DNA from 2 places in the Streptomyces sp. CA-251247 genome. Region 1 is predicted to be linked to the other one. Evidence: riboswitches for the same ligand, from Rfam matches in the RefSeq annotation. Region 1 holds a riboswitch; the other holds the start of a gene.

Evidence for each region. A riboswitch is a leader RNA that binds a small molecule or an ion and turns the genes downstream of it on or off. The one in region 1 is predicted to bind S-adenosylmethionine.
Region 2: it holds a riboswitch for S-adenosylmethionine, as region 1 does, so the genes downstream of both, thrC (threonine synthase) here and ACQPWZ_RS09745 (aminotransferase class V-fold PLP-dependent enzyme) in region 1, are expected to answer to the same signal.

The regions. Positions count from the first base shown of each region.
Region 1 covers NZ_CP191861.1:2,191,790-2,198,686, forward strand. The annotation lists gene ACQPWZ_RS09725 (NYN domain-containing protein) at 1-635, opposite strand, end outside; gene ACQPWZ_RS09730 (hypothetical protein) at 671-913, opposite strand; gene ACQPWZ_RS09735 (rhomboid family intramembrane serine protease) at 1,065-1,787, shown strand; gene ACQPWZ_RS09740 (Lrp/AsnC family transcriptional regulator) at 1,784-2,065, shown strand; gene ACQPWZ_RS09745 (aminotransferase class V-fold PLP-dependent enzyme) at 2,153-3,601, opposite strand; SAM riboswitch class IV at 3,777-3,894, opposite strand; gene trpD (anthranilate phosphoribosyltransferase) at 4,000-5,070, opposite strand; gene qcrB (cytochrome bc1 complex cytochrome b subunit) at 5,230-6,855, opposite strand; gene qcrA (cytochrome bc1 complex Rieske iron-sulfur subunit) at 6,852-6,897, opposite strand, start outside.
Region 2 covers NZ_CP191861.1:3,759,442-3,766,338, forward strand. The annotation lists gene groL (chaperonin GroEL) at 1-216, opposite strand, end outside; gene ACQPWZ_RS16380 (cold-shock protein) at 623-826, opposite strand; gene ACQPWZ_RS16385 (MoaD/ThiS family protein) at 1,261-1,536, opposite strand; gene thrC (threonine synthase) at 1,567-2,850, opposite strand; SAM riboswitch class I at 2,868-3,036, opposite strand; gene ACQPWZ_RS16395 (glucosyl-3-phosphoglycerate synthase) at 3,153-4,094, shown strand; gene ACQPWZ_RS16400 (hypothetical protein) at 4,133-4,390, shown strand; gene ACQPWZ_RS16405 (alpha,alpha-trehalose-phosphate synthase (UDP-forming)) at 4,449-5,930, shown strand; gene otsB (trehalose-phosphatase) at 5,886-6,731, opposite strand; gene ACQPWZ_RS16415 (DUF3263 domain-containing protein) at 6,741-6,897, opposite strand, start outside.

The DNA.
Region 1 (6,897 bases):
GCGTTCACCCGGCGCAGCGCGGCCTCACCGCGCTTGACGTCGCTCTGGGCGCTGCGCAGCTTGCGGCGAAGCGATTCGGCTTCCTTGCGGACCGTCTCCAGCTCGGTGCGCAGCCGTTCGGTCTCGCTCTTGGTCAGACCGCGGGCCTCGACGAGTTCCTCGCGCAGCCGCTCCAGTTCGCGCCGCCCGGCCTCGTCCGCCCGCTCGGCGTCGGCGCGCTGCGCCTCCTCACCGGCGGCGGCGACAAGTTTCACCCATCCGGTGGGCCGCAGAACGTAGGCGGCGGCCGCCACGTCGAGTGGATCGGCCGCCGCGGGCGGCGATCCCGCCGTCAGCGCCCCGCACAGTTCGGGCTGCGCCTGCGTGAGCCGTTCGGCGATGCGCTGCCGGAAGACGGGGTCGCTCTCCAGGGCGGCGGCCATCGCGTTGCCGGCGAACTTGGCGCGGCGGGAAGGGGTGAAACGGGCGTACTGCCGCAACTGGGCGGGCAGTTCCGCGACGGTGAGCCCGCCGAAGGCGTCCGAGACCAGCGCCACGACCCGGCGTCGCACACCTTCCGGCAACGGCCGGTCGAGCGCCTCTGCGGCGTCACCGGCCGCACCGGCCGGCTCGGCGCCGCTGTCAGGCTGCTCCACGATCCGTCACCCCACTACCCGTTCGGGCCACTCCCTCAGGAGGCGGCGCCCGGCCTGTCCACCAGCTCGATCTTGTCCACCGCGTTGCACCAGCGGCAGCGCACCGACTCGATGGTCTCACTGACCACGTCACGCTCTTCGACGGTCGGCTCTCCGGCCAGGTCCAGATGGACGTACTCCACGACCTTCGACGAGCGCGTGACGTCGAAGCGGGTGAGGTTCCCGCAGAGCGTGCAGCGCCAGCGGGTCTGGTCCGTCGGCGAGGGAACCGTCGTCATCGTTCCGTCCTCGTTTCGTCGTGCGGATGCGGGTGCCGCGGTGCGCCGTCGAACTGCGGATGTACTCCCTGTAACCCTACGGCCTCGCAGGTACCCCGCGGCACGGCGAGGCACTCTGTACCCTTCCGGCCCGCTACGCCATGATCTGTCCATGATCGGTTGGCGGAGGGTGCGGGGCGCGGTGACCAGGCCCTCGGTGACGTACGGCCTGATCGCGGTCTGCTGCGCGGTCTTCCTCATCAGCCCGGTCTCGGGGCTGAACCCGTCGTACGGCACGGGTGACGCGTGGCTCGCGGCGCAGAGCGCGTACTTCGTGCGGTGGGGCGTGATCCCGGCCCAGCTGATGACCGGCTCCCCTGACACACTGCTCACCCCCTTCACCGCGCTCTTCGTGCACGGGAACTGGCTGCACCTGCTCGGCAACATGCTCTTCCTCTACGTCTTCGGCGCGATGGTGGAGGAGCGCATGGGGCCGCTGGAGTTCGCCCTGTTCTACCTGGGCACCGGCGCCTTCGCCCTGCTCGCCTACGCGGCGGCCAACGCCGAGTCCGAGCAGACCCTGGTGGGAGCGTCCGGGGCGATCTCGGGGGTGCTCGGCGCCTTCCTTCTCCTCTTCCCGAAGGCCCGGGTCACCAGTCTCTTCCCTTTCCTCTTCTTCCTGCCGCTGCGTTTCCCCGCCTGGATCGTGCTGATCTTCTGGTTCGTCCTCCAGTGGCTGGCCGCGTCGGGGGCCGGCGAGGGCGGGCCCGGGGTCGCCTATCTCGCGCATGTGGTGGGGTTCGGCACCGGGTTCCTCTATGCCTGGGGGCGGTTCCGGCGTCCGGCTAGAGTGAAGGCCCCAGCAGCGGCCACCGAGGGAGAAAGCCAGCCGTGATCACTGCGATCGTGCTCATCAAGACCAGCGTGGACCGCATTCCCGAGATCGCCGAGTCCATCGCGGCGCTGGACAGCGTCAGCGAGGTCTTCTCCGTCACGGGCACCTACGACCTGATCGCCATGGTCCGCGTGGCGAAGCACGACGACCTGGCGGACGTGATCCCCGGCCGCATCAGCAAGATCCAGGGTGTCGAGGGCACGGACACGCACGTGGCGTTCCGTACGTACTCGCAGCACGACCTGGAGGCGGCGTTCGCGATCGGTCTGGACTCCTAGAGCCCGTCGGCCCACGCGACCGGGACAGCCCCCGGCACACGAAGAAGCCCGCGCCGTCCGGCGCGGGCTTCTCGCTCGGGAGGTCGCTCAGACGGCAGGCACGCAGCGGCCGTCCTCGGTGCGGTACTGCCACTTCGCGCCCTCGCGCACCAGCTCCTTCACCGCACCGACGAAGCGCTCCACGTGCTCGTCGGGCGTCCCGGCGCCGAAGCTCACCCGGATCGCGTTGAGCGAGACCTCGCCCGGCCGGGCCTCCGGGGCGCCGCACTCGCCCGGGTCCTGCGGGGCGCTGCCGAGCAGGGTGCGCACCAGCGGGTGGGCGCAGAACAGTCCGTCGCGTACGCCGATGCCGTACTCCGCCGACAGGGCCGCAGCGAAGTGCGAGCTGTTCCAGCCCTCCACCACGAAGGAGATGACACCCACCCGCGGCGCATCCGCACCGAACAGCGACAGCACCTTGACCTCCGGCACCGCGGCCAGGCCCTCCCGGACCCTGTCGACCAGGTGCTGCTCACGGGCGACGAGGTTCTCGAAGCCGGCCTCGGTGAGCGCCTTGCAGGCCGAGGCGATGGAGTAGACGCCGATGACGTTCGGCGAGCCCGCCTCGTGGCGCGCGGGCGTCGTGTGCCACTCGACATCGACGCCGCCGTCGGCACGCCGTGCCACCGTGCGCGACGCACCGCCGCCCGCGAGGTACGGCTCCGCCTCCTGCAGCCAGTCCGCCCGGCCCGCGAGCACGCCCGAGCCGAACGGCGCGTACAGCTTGTGCCCGGAGAACGCCACCCAGTCGACGTCCAGGTCCCGCACCGAGACGGCGTGGTGCGGGGCGAGCTGCGCCGCGTCCAGGACGATCCGCGCGCCGTGGGCGTGCGCCACTTCCGCGAGCTCCTTCACCGGCCACAGCTCACCCGTCACATTGGACGCTCCGGTCACACAGACCAGCGCCGGACCGACGGGGTCTCCCCAGCTCGAAGAGCGAGAGGAAGGGTCGCGGTCGGCGAGCGCCTGCTCCAGCGTCCGCACCGCCTCGGCGTGGGTGCGCGGCGCGTTCAGATACGTCACCCGGGTGTCGCCCCAGGGCAGCAGCGAGGCGTGGTGCTCGGTCTCGAAGACGAAGACCCGGCAGTCCGCCGGCAGCGCGGACGCCAGCAGGTTCAGCGAGTCGGTGGTGGACCGGGTGAAGACCACCTGGTCGCCCTCGCGGCAGTCGAGGAAGTCGGCGACCGTGACGCGGCTGTTCTCGAAGAGGTCGGTGGACAGCTGCGAGAGGTACCCGGCGCCGCGGTGGACGCTGCCGTAGTAGGGGGCGTACGCGGCCACGTCGTCCCACACGCGCTGAAGGGCCGGTGCGCTGGCCGCGTAGTCGAGGGCCGCGTAGGTGACCTCGCCGCCGGTCACGAGCGGCACGGTCACGTCACGGCCGAGGACCGGCAGCGGCTCGGCACAGCAGGGGTCGGATCCGGCATCGGCGACGGCCGCGTCCGGGGAGGGGACGGTGGCGGCAGGGGCGGTGGCGGTGTTCAGGCGTGCGGACATGGCGGTATCTCCCGGCAGGAAAGGCGAATCGGCTTCAAGAACCCGGCGGTGCGGGGACCTCGACGCACGGCGGACGCCGTGCGGAGGGTGTGCTGAAGAAGGGGCTGTACGCCCTATCGCATTCGCTTGCTCACGAGACTGCTCCCTTGAGGACCAGGACCCCAGGGTGTGCAGGGGTCCGCGCTTGCCACAGACCTCGCTGCCTGCGGCCTGGTCTTCACCCGGGGCACCCCGCCACGGACGGAGGGTTGCCGGACAGCGGGCCGGGGCCGTAATCGCTGTCACTCATGACCTTGGAGAGCATCCTGCCACACGTCGCGGACACCGCAAGGGCGCGGTCCACCATCCGGACCGCGCCCTCGCGTGACGCATCGATCGGTACTGCCGGCCCCGCCGGATCAGCCCTGATCGTTGGTGGCGGCCACCCAGCGCTGGAGCGCGTCGTTCGCCGCCCCCGAGTCGATGGCCTGGGCGGCCTGCGCGACCCCTGCCGCCAGCTGTTCGTTCAGCGTGCCGTCCGTCGGATCCAGCGCCACCAGGGCGGCCGCCGAGTTCAGCAGGACGGCGTCCCGCACCGCCCCGGTCTCCCCGCCGAGGAGGCGTCTGGCCACATCGGCGTTGTACGAGGCGTCGGCGCCGCGCAGCGCCTCCACCGGCACCAGGTCGATGCCGATGTCCCGCGGGTCGAACGCCTCCTCACGCACCGCACCGTCGCGTACGACCCACACCCGTGAGGTGGCGGTCGTCGTCAGTTCGTCCAGGCCGTCGTCGCCGCGGAAGACCAGTGCCGACGAGCCGCGGTCGGCGAGCACCCCGGCCATGATGGGCGCCATCCGCGCGTCCGCGACACCGGTGGCCTGCGCCCTGACCTGCGCCGGATTGGTCAGCGGGCCGAGGAAGTTGAACGTGGTGCGGATGCCCAGTTCCTTGCGTGCCGCGGCCACATGCCGCAGGGCGGGGTGGAACTTCACCGCGAAGCAGAAGGTGATGCCCGCCTCCTCCGCGACCTCGGCCACCCGCTGCGGGGTGAGCTGGAGGTTGACGCCGAGCTTCTCCAGGACGTCGGAAGCGCCGCTCGCGGACGAGGCCGCGCGGTTTCCGTGCTTGACGACCTTGGCTCCGGTGCCGGCCACGACGATGGCCGACATCGTGGAGATGTTCACCGTCTTGGCCCCGTCGCCGCCCGTGCCGACGATGTCGACGCTGCGGCCGGGCACCTGGATCAGGTTCGCGTGCGCGTACATGGTGCGCACGAGGCCGGAGATCTCCTCGACCGTCTCGCCCTTCGCCCGCAGCGCGACCGCGAACCCGGCGATCTGGGCGTTCGTCGCCTCGCCGCTGAGGATGCGGTCCATCGCCCAGGCGGTGGCGTCGGCGCTCTGGTCACGGTTGTCGAGCAGCGCGTTCAGCACACTCGGCCAGGAGTGAGCCGCCACGCTGTCGCCGCCGACCGGGGTCACAACGTTCATGGTCCACTCCTGGGTCCACAGCCGATAAGGGGATGCGTCCACCCTATCCAGCCCCGGAGACGGCGAAGGGCCCCGTCCGACGATTGGACGGGGCCCTTCACCTGCTACTGCCGGGAGGTGCCTTTGGCGCTGTGGCGGCAATGCGCTCGCTTCAGGCGGTCAGTGGTGGCCGTGGCCGCTGCTGATCTCCCTGAACTCCTCGGGCGTCGGCTTGGGGATCTGGCTTTCCTCGCCGTAGTACGACTTGCTGAGCTTGACCCGCATCCTCTGGGCCGGGGTGACCTTGCGGCGGACCCCGTTCTCGTCCGTCTCCGGGCCGAGCTCCTCGGGCTTGTACTGCTCGTGCGCGGTGAGCGCGTGCAGGTCGCTCTGGCTGAGCGGCTCGTGGACCTCGACGAACTCACCGTGCGGCAGGCGCTTGATGATGCCGGACTCGCGTCCGTGCAGCACCTTGTCCCGGTCGCGACGCTGAAGACCCAGACAGATCCGCTTCGTGACGATGAAGGCGATGACCGGTCCGGCGAAGAAGAAGATCCGGACGAACCAGGTGATCGAGTTGATCGACAGATGGAAGTGGGTCGCCCAGAGGTCGTTGCCGCCACCGATCAGCAGCACGAAGTAGACGGTCAGCCACGCCACACCGAAAGCCGTTCGGGTCGGGGCGTTGCGCGGGCGGTCCAGGATGTGGTGCTCGCGCTTGTCCCCGGTGACCCAGGACTCGATGAACGGGTAGACGGCGATCGCGACCAGCACCAGCGGGAAGATCACCAGCGGGATGAACACACCCAGGGCGAGCGTGTGGCCCCAGGCGTTGATCTCCCAGCCTGGCATCACACGGATCAGACCCTCGGAGAAGCCCATGTACCAGTCGGGCTGTGCGCCGGTGGAGACCTGGTCCGGCCGGTAGGGACCGAGCGCCCAGATCGGGTTGATCGAGGCGACCGCGGCCATCACCGAGATGACACCGAAGACCAGGAAGAAGAAGCCTCCGGCCTTGGCCATGTAGACCGGCAGCAGCGGCATGCCCACGACGTTCTTGTTCGTCCGGCCGGGGCCCGCGAACTGCGTGTGCTTGTGGTAGAAGACCAGGATCAGGTGGCCCACCAGCAGACCGAGCATGATGCCCGGCAGCAGCAGGATGTGGACCGAGTAGAACCTGGCCACGAAGTCGCCGCCGGGGAACTCCCCGCCGAACAGGAACATCGACAGGTACGTGCCGACGACCGGCACGGACAGGACCGCTCCCTGCATGAACCGCACACCGGTGCCCGACAACAGGTCGTCCGGCAGCGAGTAACCGGTGAAGCCGGTGAACATGCCGAGGACGAACAGCAGGAAGCCGAACATCCAGTTGACTTCGCGCGGCTTGCGGAACGCGCCCGTGAAGAAGACGCGCATCATGTGCACCAGCATGCCGGCGAGGAACACCAGCGCGGCCCAGTGGTGGATCTGCCGGATCAGCAGACCGCCGCGGACGTCGAAGCTGATGTCCAGCGTCGAGGCGTACGCCTCCGACATCCGCACACCCTGCATCGGGATGTAGCTGCCGTGGTACTCCACCTCGTTCATCGACGGGTGGAAGAACAGCGTCAGATACACACCCGTGAGGATGATGATGATGAAGCTGTAGAGGCAGATCTCACCGAGCATGAAGGACCAGTGGTCCGGGAAGATCTTGCGCATGTTGGCCTTGGCCAGGGAGTAGATCCCCAGCCGGCCGTCCGCCCAGTCGGCAACCTTCTCGCCGGCCGGTGCCTTGCGCTTGGACTCTGTCTTGGTACTCATCCGCGCTCCCAGAAGGCAGGACCGACAGGCTCGTCGAAGTCG
Region 2 (6,897 bases), 1.6 Mb from region 1:
CAGCTCGGCGCCGATCTTCTCGTACGGGTCCTCGAGCTCGATCTCCTTGGCGATGGACACACCATCGTTGGTGATCGTGGGGGCGCCCCACTTCTTCTCGAGGACGACGTTGCGACCCTTGGGGCCAAGGGTGACCTTGACGGCGTCGGCGAGCTGGTTCATCCCGCGCTCGAGACCGCGCCGTGCCTCCTCGTCGAACGCGATGATCTTGGCCATGTGAAGTGGTCCTCCCGGACTTGGGGGTCCCCCCGCGCCCGCAGGGCTACGGGGGAGGATTGCTTCCGGACCGCGCTGGCGCCCGCGACGGACGGCCTGAGAGCCGTACGGTTCCTTGCCCCGACGGCCCTCGGACCTCACCGGCCCGATCCATAAAGTTGTCACTCTCACCTGCAGAGTGCTAACGCCAATGATTAGCACTCGACCCCCTCGAGTGCAAGCGGCTTCGACGAAGCCTCGATGAGGGGTGACGGTCGGGCGCAAGCGGCTTCGCGGAAGCCTCGGCGAGGGGCGGCGGGTTCGAATCCGCCCGCCCCCGGGCATGCACGAGGGGCCCGCCTCCCTGGTGGGATGCGGGCCCCTCGTGAGTGTCGCGTGAGTGCGTCGGTGGCCGATCGCGCCGAGATCAGACGGCGAGCTTGACCATGTCCGCCTGCGGACCCTTCTGGCCCTGCGAGATCTCGAACTCGACTCGCTGACCCTCCTCCAGGGTGCGGTAGCCGTCCATCTGGATCGCGCTGTAGTGGACGAAAACATCCGCACCACCGTCGACCGCGATGAAGCCGTACCCCTTCTCCGCGTTGAACCACTTGACGGTGCCCTGAGCCATGCCTAACTCCCCTATTACTGGCCCTTGCACAGGACCGCACTTCGCGGACCCGGGTCATACCTCACCGCCGAGAATTCCCTCCGCCAGAGGTGGAAGGAGGCCCTCGGGATGTGCGCCGGAACGCGTCGACCGCGGCTGAATGTATCTGTCCAACTGCCCTCTGCAACAGGTCAATCGGACGAGAAATCTGGGCACGCGGGAACGGACCTTTGACGCTAATTCAAGAAGATCCAGGGCAACTCGGGCCCGGCAAATGACACTTAAGAGGCATTTTGATCGCCCACATTGGCTGCTTCTTGTCGGGCCAGGGCGCATTCTCATATGCGGCGGGCACGGGCAGCGGCGGGGGCTTCCCCAACTGTACCCCGCTCAACCATGCAGAATTGCCCCCTCCGCTTCTCTCGCGGAGGGGGCAACAGCAGTGACGGTGCGTATCAGCCGCCGGCGACGGCGGGGATGATCGAAATACCGGCGCCGTCGGGCGTGGCGGTCTCGAGACCCTGCTCGAAACGGACGTCGTCGTCGTTGACGTAGACGTTCACGAAGCGGCGCAGCTTGCCCTGGTCGTCCAGGACACGGGCGGCGATACCGGTGTGGTTCTTCTCCAGGTCGGCGATGACCTCGGAGAGCGTCCCGCCCTCCGCCGGGACCTCGGCCTGGCCGCCCGTGTACGTGCGGAGGATGGTGGGGATGCGGACGTTGACGCTCATGCTGCGTGCCTTCCTTGAGTCTCGGGAGTGTCAGCCGGCCAGGCCGGCGTCGCGGAACGCGTCCAGGCTCGGGCGGATGGTCGCGCTGGGGCCGGTGGTCGGGGCGACCGCGTCCAGGGTCTTGAGACCGTCGCCGGTGTTGAGCACGACGGTCGTGAGCGCCGGGTCGAGCACGCCCGCCTCGAGCAGCTTCCGCGTCACACCCACGGTCACGCCACCCGCCGTCTCGGCGAAGATGCCCTCGGTACGGGCCAGCAGCTTGATCGCGTCGACGATCTGCTCGTCGTTGACGTCCTCCACGAAGCCGCCCGTGCGGCGCGCGATGTCCAGGACGTACGGGCCGTCGGCGGGGTTGCCGATCGCCAGCGACTTGGCGATGGTGTTCGGCTTCTGCGGGCGGACCACGTCGTGCCCGGCCTTGAAGGCGGTCGACACCGGCGAGCAGCCCTCGGCCTGGGCGCCGAAGATCTTGTACGGCTTGTCCTCGACCAGACCGAGCTTGATCAGCTCCTGGAGACCCTTGTCGATCTTCGTGAGCTGCGAGCCGGAGGCGATCGGGATGACGATCTGGTCCGGCAGCTTCCAGCCGAGCTGCTCGCAGATCTCATAGGCGAGGGTCTTGGAGCCCTCTCCGTAATACGGCCGAAGATTGACGTTGACAAAGCCCCAGCCCTCACCGAGCGGGTCGCCGATGAGTTCGGAGCAGAAGCGGTTGACGTCGTCGTAGTTGCCCTCGATGCCGACCAGCTCGCCGCCGTACACCGCGGCCATGACGACCTTGCCCTGCTCCAGGTCGTGCGGGATGAACACGCAGGAGCGGAAGCCGGCGCGCGCGGCCGCGGCACCGACCGCGCCCGCGAGGTTGCCGGTGGAGGAGCAGGAGAGCGTGGTGAAACCGAAGGCACGGGCGGCCTCGACGGCGATCGCGACGACACGGTCCTTGAAGGAGTGCGTCGGGTTGCCGGAGTCGTCCTTGATGTGGAGACCGCCGGTCACACCCAGCTCACGGGCGAGGTTGTCGGCCTTGACGAGCTTGGTGAAGCCGGGGTTGATGTTCGGCTTGTCGGCCACATCGGCCGGCACGGGCAGCAGCGGCGCGTACCGCCAGATGTTGTCCGGACCCGCCTCGATCCGCTTCCGCAGGCCTTCGGGGTCGCCGCTCGGGAGGTCGTAGGCGACTTCCAGCGGTCCGAAACACGAGGCACAGGCAAAGATCGGGCCGAGTTCGAAACGCTCCCCGCATTCGCGGCACGAGAGCGCCGCGGCCGGTCCCAGGTCGACGGGGGTGGTGCTGGCGACAGTCTGCACAGCCATGGTGGCGAGGCCCTTTCTCCTCATCTTCCCCGTGACGCATTTCGTCACGAGACGGACTTGGCACCTTCCCTAGCCGGGAGCCTCGCGGTGGCTGCCACGTCCCATGGACGGGCGGCGCAACGGAGACCGGCTGGAGGGTTGCCGGGGCTTCAACGGGCCGTATCCCTCTGCCCCTCTGGATGAGCGGTATTCGATTGTCGGCGTGGGACCCCCGGCATGCGACGGTCCCGCGCGTTGTTCAAGACTGTAACCGACACCCCGGACGGTTGAGATGGTCGTCCGATCCGCGAGATGGAGATCCTGTGCTGGAAGAGGTGGAGCGCTGGCTGTCCCGGCGGTCCTGGTCGGCGGCGGACCGCCCGGTGGACCGGCTGGTCACGGCCAAGCAGGGCGCCACGGTCAGTGTGGTGCTCCCCGCCCTGAACGAGGAGGCGACGGTCGGGCAGATCGTCACCGTCATCCGGCGCGAGCTGATGTCCGGGCCCCTCCCCCTCGTCGACGAGCTGGTGGTGATCGACTCGGGTTCCACCGACCGTACGGGCGAGGTGGCCGCCGCCGCGGGCGCGCGGGTGGTCCACCGGGACGTGATCCTGCCCGGCATCCCGGCCGTCCCCGGCAAGGGCGAGGTGCTGTGGCGCTCGCTGATGGTGACGCGGGGCGACATCGTCTGCTTCGTGGACGCGGACCTCAGGGAGTTCTCGCCCGACTTCGTGTCCGGGATCGTCGGCCCGCTGCTGACCGAGCCGGACGTGCAGTTCGTGAAGGCGATGTACGACCGGCCCCTGGGCGACGTCGCCGGCCAGGGCGGCCGGGTCACGGAGCTGGTGGCGCGCCCGCTGCTCAATCTGCACTGGCCACAGCTGGCCGGGTTCGTCCAGCCGCTGGGCGGGGAGTACGCGGCCCGCCGGTCGCTGCTGGAACGGCTGCCCTTCCCCGTCGGATACGGCGTGGAACTGGGGCTTCTCGTCGACGCGCTGCACACCGTGGGCCTGGAGGCGCTGGCGCAGGTGGACGTGGGAGAGCGCCGGCACCGCCATCAGGACGGACAGGCGCTCGGCAGGATGGCGGCCGCCATCTACCGCACGGCGCAACTGAGGCTCTCCCGCGGGCACTTGGTGCGGCCCTCGCTGACCCAGTTCGAGCGGGGCTCGGACGGCTTCGTCCCACGGACGCACGCGGTGGACACCGAGGAGCGCCCGCCGATGGGCGAGATCGGTGAGTATGCGGCGCGTCGCGCGGCATAACCGAAGACAACCGGACGTCTTGTATGAATATCGTAGTTATGGATGCACAGTCTCCGGACGGACAGCGCAGGACGGGCTCCCGACGCGGCGCGCTCGGACTCACCACGATGCTCGGCACCCTGGCCGTCGTCATCGCCACCACGGTCGGCATGGCACCACCGGTCACCACGATCGCCGTCGCCGGGGGCGGCGGGCACAGCACCGAACGCCTGTGGCTGCTGGGCGGCCTCGCCCTCAGCCTGGCCGCGGCCGGTGTCGTCGCCGTCGCCGCCACCCGTGGACGCCGTGACCAGTGACAGGCGGAGCCGGGCGTACGCACGTTTGAGGGATTACAGGACGGGCTAGGTTCGGCACATGGTCTCCGAGCATTCCGCTGCGCAGGTCCTCGTCGCGTCGAACCGCGGCCCCATCTCGTACACCCTGAAGGACGACGGGAGCCTCGACGCCAAGCGCGGCGGCGGCGGCCTGGTCTCCGGACTGTCCGCCATCGGGTCCGAGGCGGACGCCCTGTGGGTGTGCGCCGCGCTCGGCGACGGCGACCGCGAGGCGGTCCGGCGCCAAGAAGGCGCGGACGGGGTCCTGATGCTCGACATCGACGAGGCCGTCCACGCCGACGCGTACAACGGCATCGCGAACTCGGTGCTGTGGTTCGTCCACCACATGCTGTACCAGACCCCGCTGGAGCCGGCCTTCGACGCCGAGTTCCGCCGCCAGTGGGGCGCGTACGAGAGCTACAACCGCGCCTTCGCCGAGGCGCTCGCCGAGCACGCGGACGAGGGCGCCGCGGTGCTGGTGCAGGACTACCACCTGTGCCTGGTGCCCGGCATGCTCCGCGCCATGCGCCCCGACCTGCGCATCGGCCACTTCTCCCACACCCCGTGGGCGCCGGTGGACTACTTCCGGATGCTGCCCGACGACATCGCCGAACAGCTGCTGTGGGGCATGCTCGGCGCCGACCGGCTGGGGTTCCTGACCTCGCGGTGGGCGACCGCGTTCATGTCCTGCGCCGACCGGCTGGAGAAGGCCACCGCGCACTTCCCCAGCGGCGGCAGTCCACGGCTGTACGTGGAGCACGCGCGCACCGGACGGACCTCGGCGCGGACCACCGAGGTGGCCGTGCACGGACTCGGCGCCGACGCGGACTTCCTGCGGGCCCGCTCCCACGAGGCCGACGTCGACGAGCGCATGGCCACCCTGCGCGAGCAGATCGGCCCGGACCGGAAGACGATCGTCCGGGTGGACCGCACCGAGCTGTCCAAGAACATCGTCCGCGGGCTGCTCGCCTACCGGCATCTGCTCGACACCCGGCCCGAATGGCGCGAGCGCGTCGTCCACGTCGCCTTCGCCTACCCCTCCCGGCAGGACCTCGCGGTGTACCGCGACTACACGGCCGAGGTCCAGCGGGTCGCCGACGAGATCAACGCCGCGTACGGCACCGACGGCTGGACCCCGGTCGTCCTCCATGTCCAGGACGACTTCGCCCGCTCGCTGGCCGCCTACCGGCTGGCCGACGTCGCCCTGGTCAACCCCATCCGGGACGGCATGAACCTCGTCGCCAAGGAGATCCCGGTGGTCTCCGACGACGGCTGCGCACTGGTGCTCTCCCGGGAGGCCGGCGCGCACGAGGAACTCGGCGACGACGCGGTCACGGTCAATCCGTACGACGTGACCGGCACCGCCGACGCCCTCCACGAGGCGCTGACCATGCCGCACGACGAACGGGCCCGGCACACCAAGCGGCTCGCCACCGCGGCGACGGCGCTGCCGCCGCAACGGTGGTTCCTCGACCAGCTAGAGGCGCTGCGCGAGCATGGCCAGGAACGCCACGACGGCTGACGGGCCGGGCAGCAGCAGATCGGCGCGCTCCGCCAGCTCCGGCACCGCGGTGCCGGAGCACACCAGCAGTCCGGGGACGCCGTCCGAGCGGAGCTTTTCCACCGCCGCGTAGGCCGGCAGATCACCGAGGTCGTCGCCCGCGTACAGGACGGCCTCGGCATCCACCTCGCGTACGTACTCCGCCAGCGCCACGCCCTTGTCCATGCCCGGCGGGCGCAGCTCCAGGACCATCCGGCCCGGCTCCAGGATCAGACCGTGACGGGCCGCGAGCCCGGCCAGCGGATCACGCAGCGCCTCGAAGGCGGCCTGCGGGTCCGAGGCCCGGCGGGTGTGGACCGCGACCGCCTGCCCCTTCTCCTCGATCCAGGTACCCTGCCAGGCGCCGATCTCGTCGAGGAAGCCGGGCAGTTCCGCGCGGGCGGCGGCGACGCCCGGATGCGGGGCGGGCGTGTGCACGGTGCCGGTGACCGCGTCCCAGCGCTCGGCGCCGTAGTGGCCGAGGACGACGAGATGGTCCAGGCCGGGCACCCCGGCGAAGCCGCCGTAGCGGACCGCGACCCCGGCCGGGCGGCCGGTGACGACGGCGACGGAGCCGACCCGAGGCGCGAGTTGAGCCAGCGCGGGCACCGCCTCGGGGTGCGCGCGCGCCTGCTCGGGGTCGGGCACGATCTCGGCGAGCGTGCCGTCGAAATCGAGGGCGACGACCGCCTTGCCGGGACGGGCCAGAAGCGCGGCCAGGCCTTCACGGCCCGCCGGCGTCGACGGTGACGGCAGGGGATGCACATACGGAGAGCTGCCCATGCCACGACCCTAGCGGCGCGATCGTTTGGCGTCCCTGACACGGCGGAGCCGGTTGACCGTGACGGGGTCGTGGGCGAGGGCCCGCTCGTCGTCGAGGAGGGCGTTGAGGAGCTGGTAGTAGCGCACCGGGGAGATGCCGAGCTGCTCCCTGATGGCCCGCTCCTTC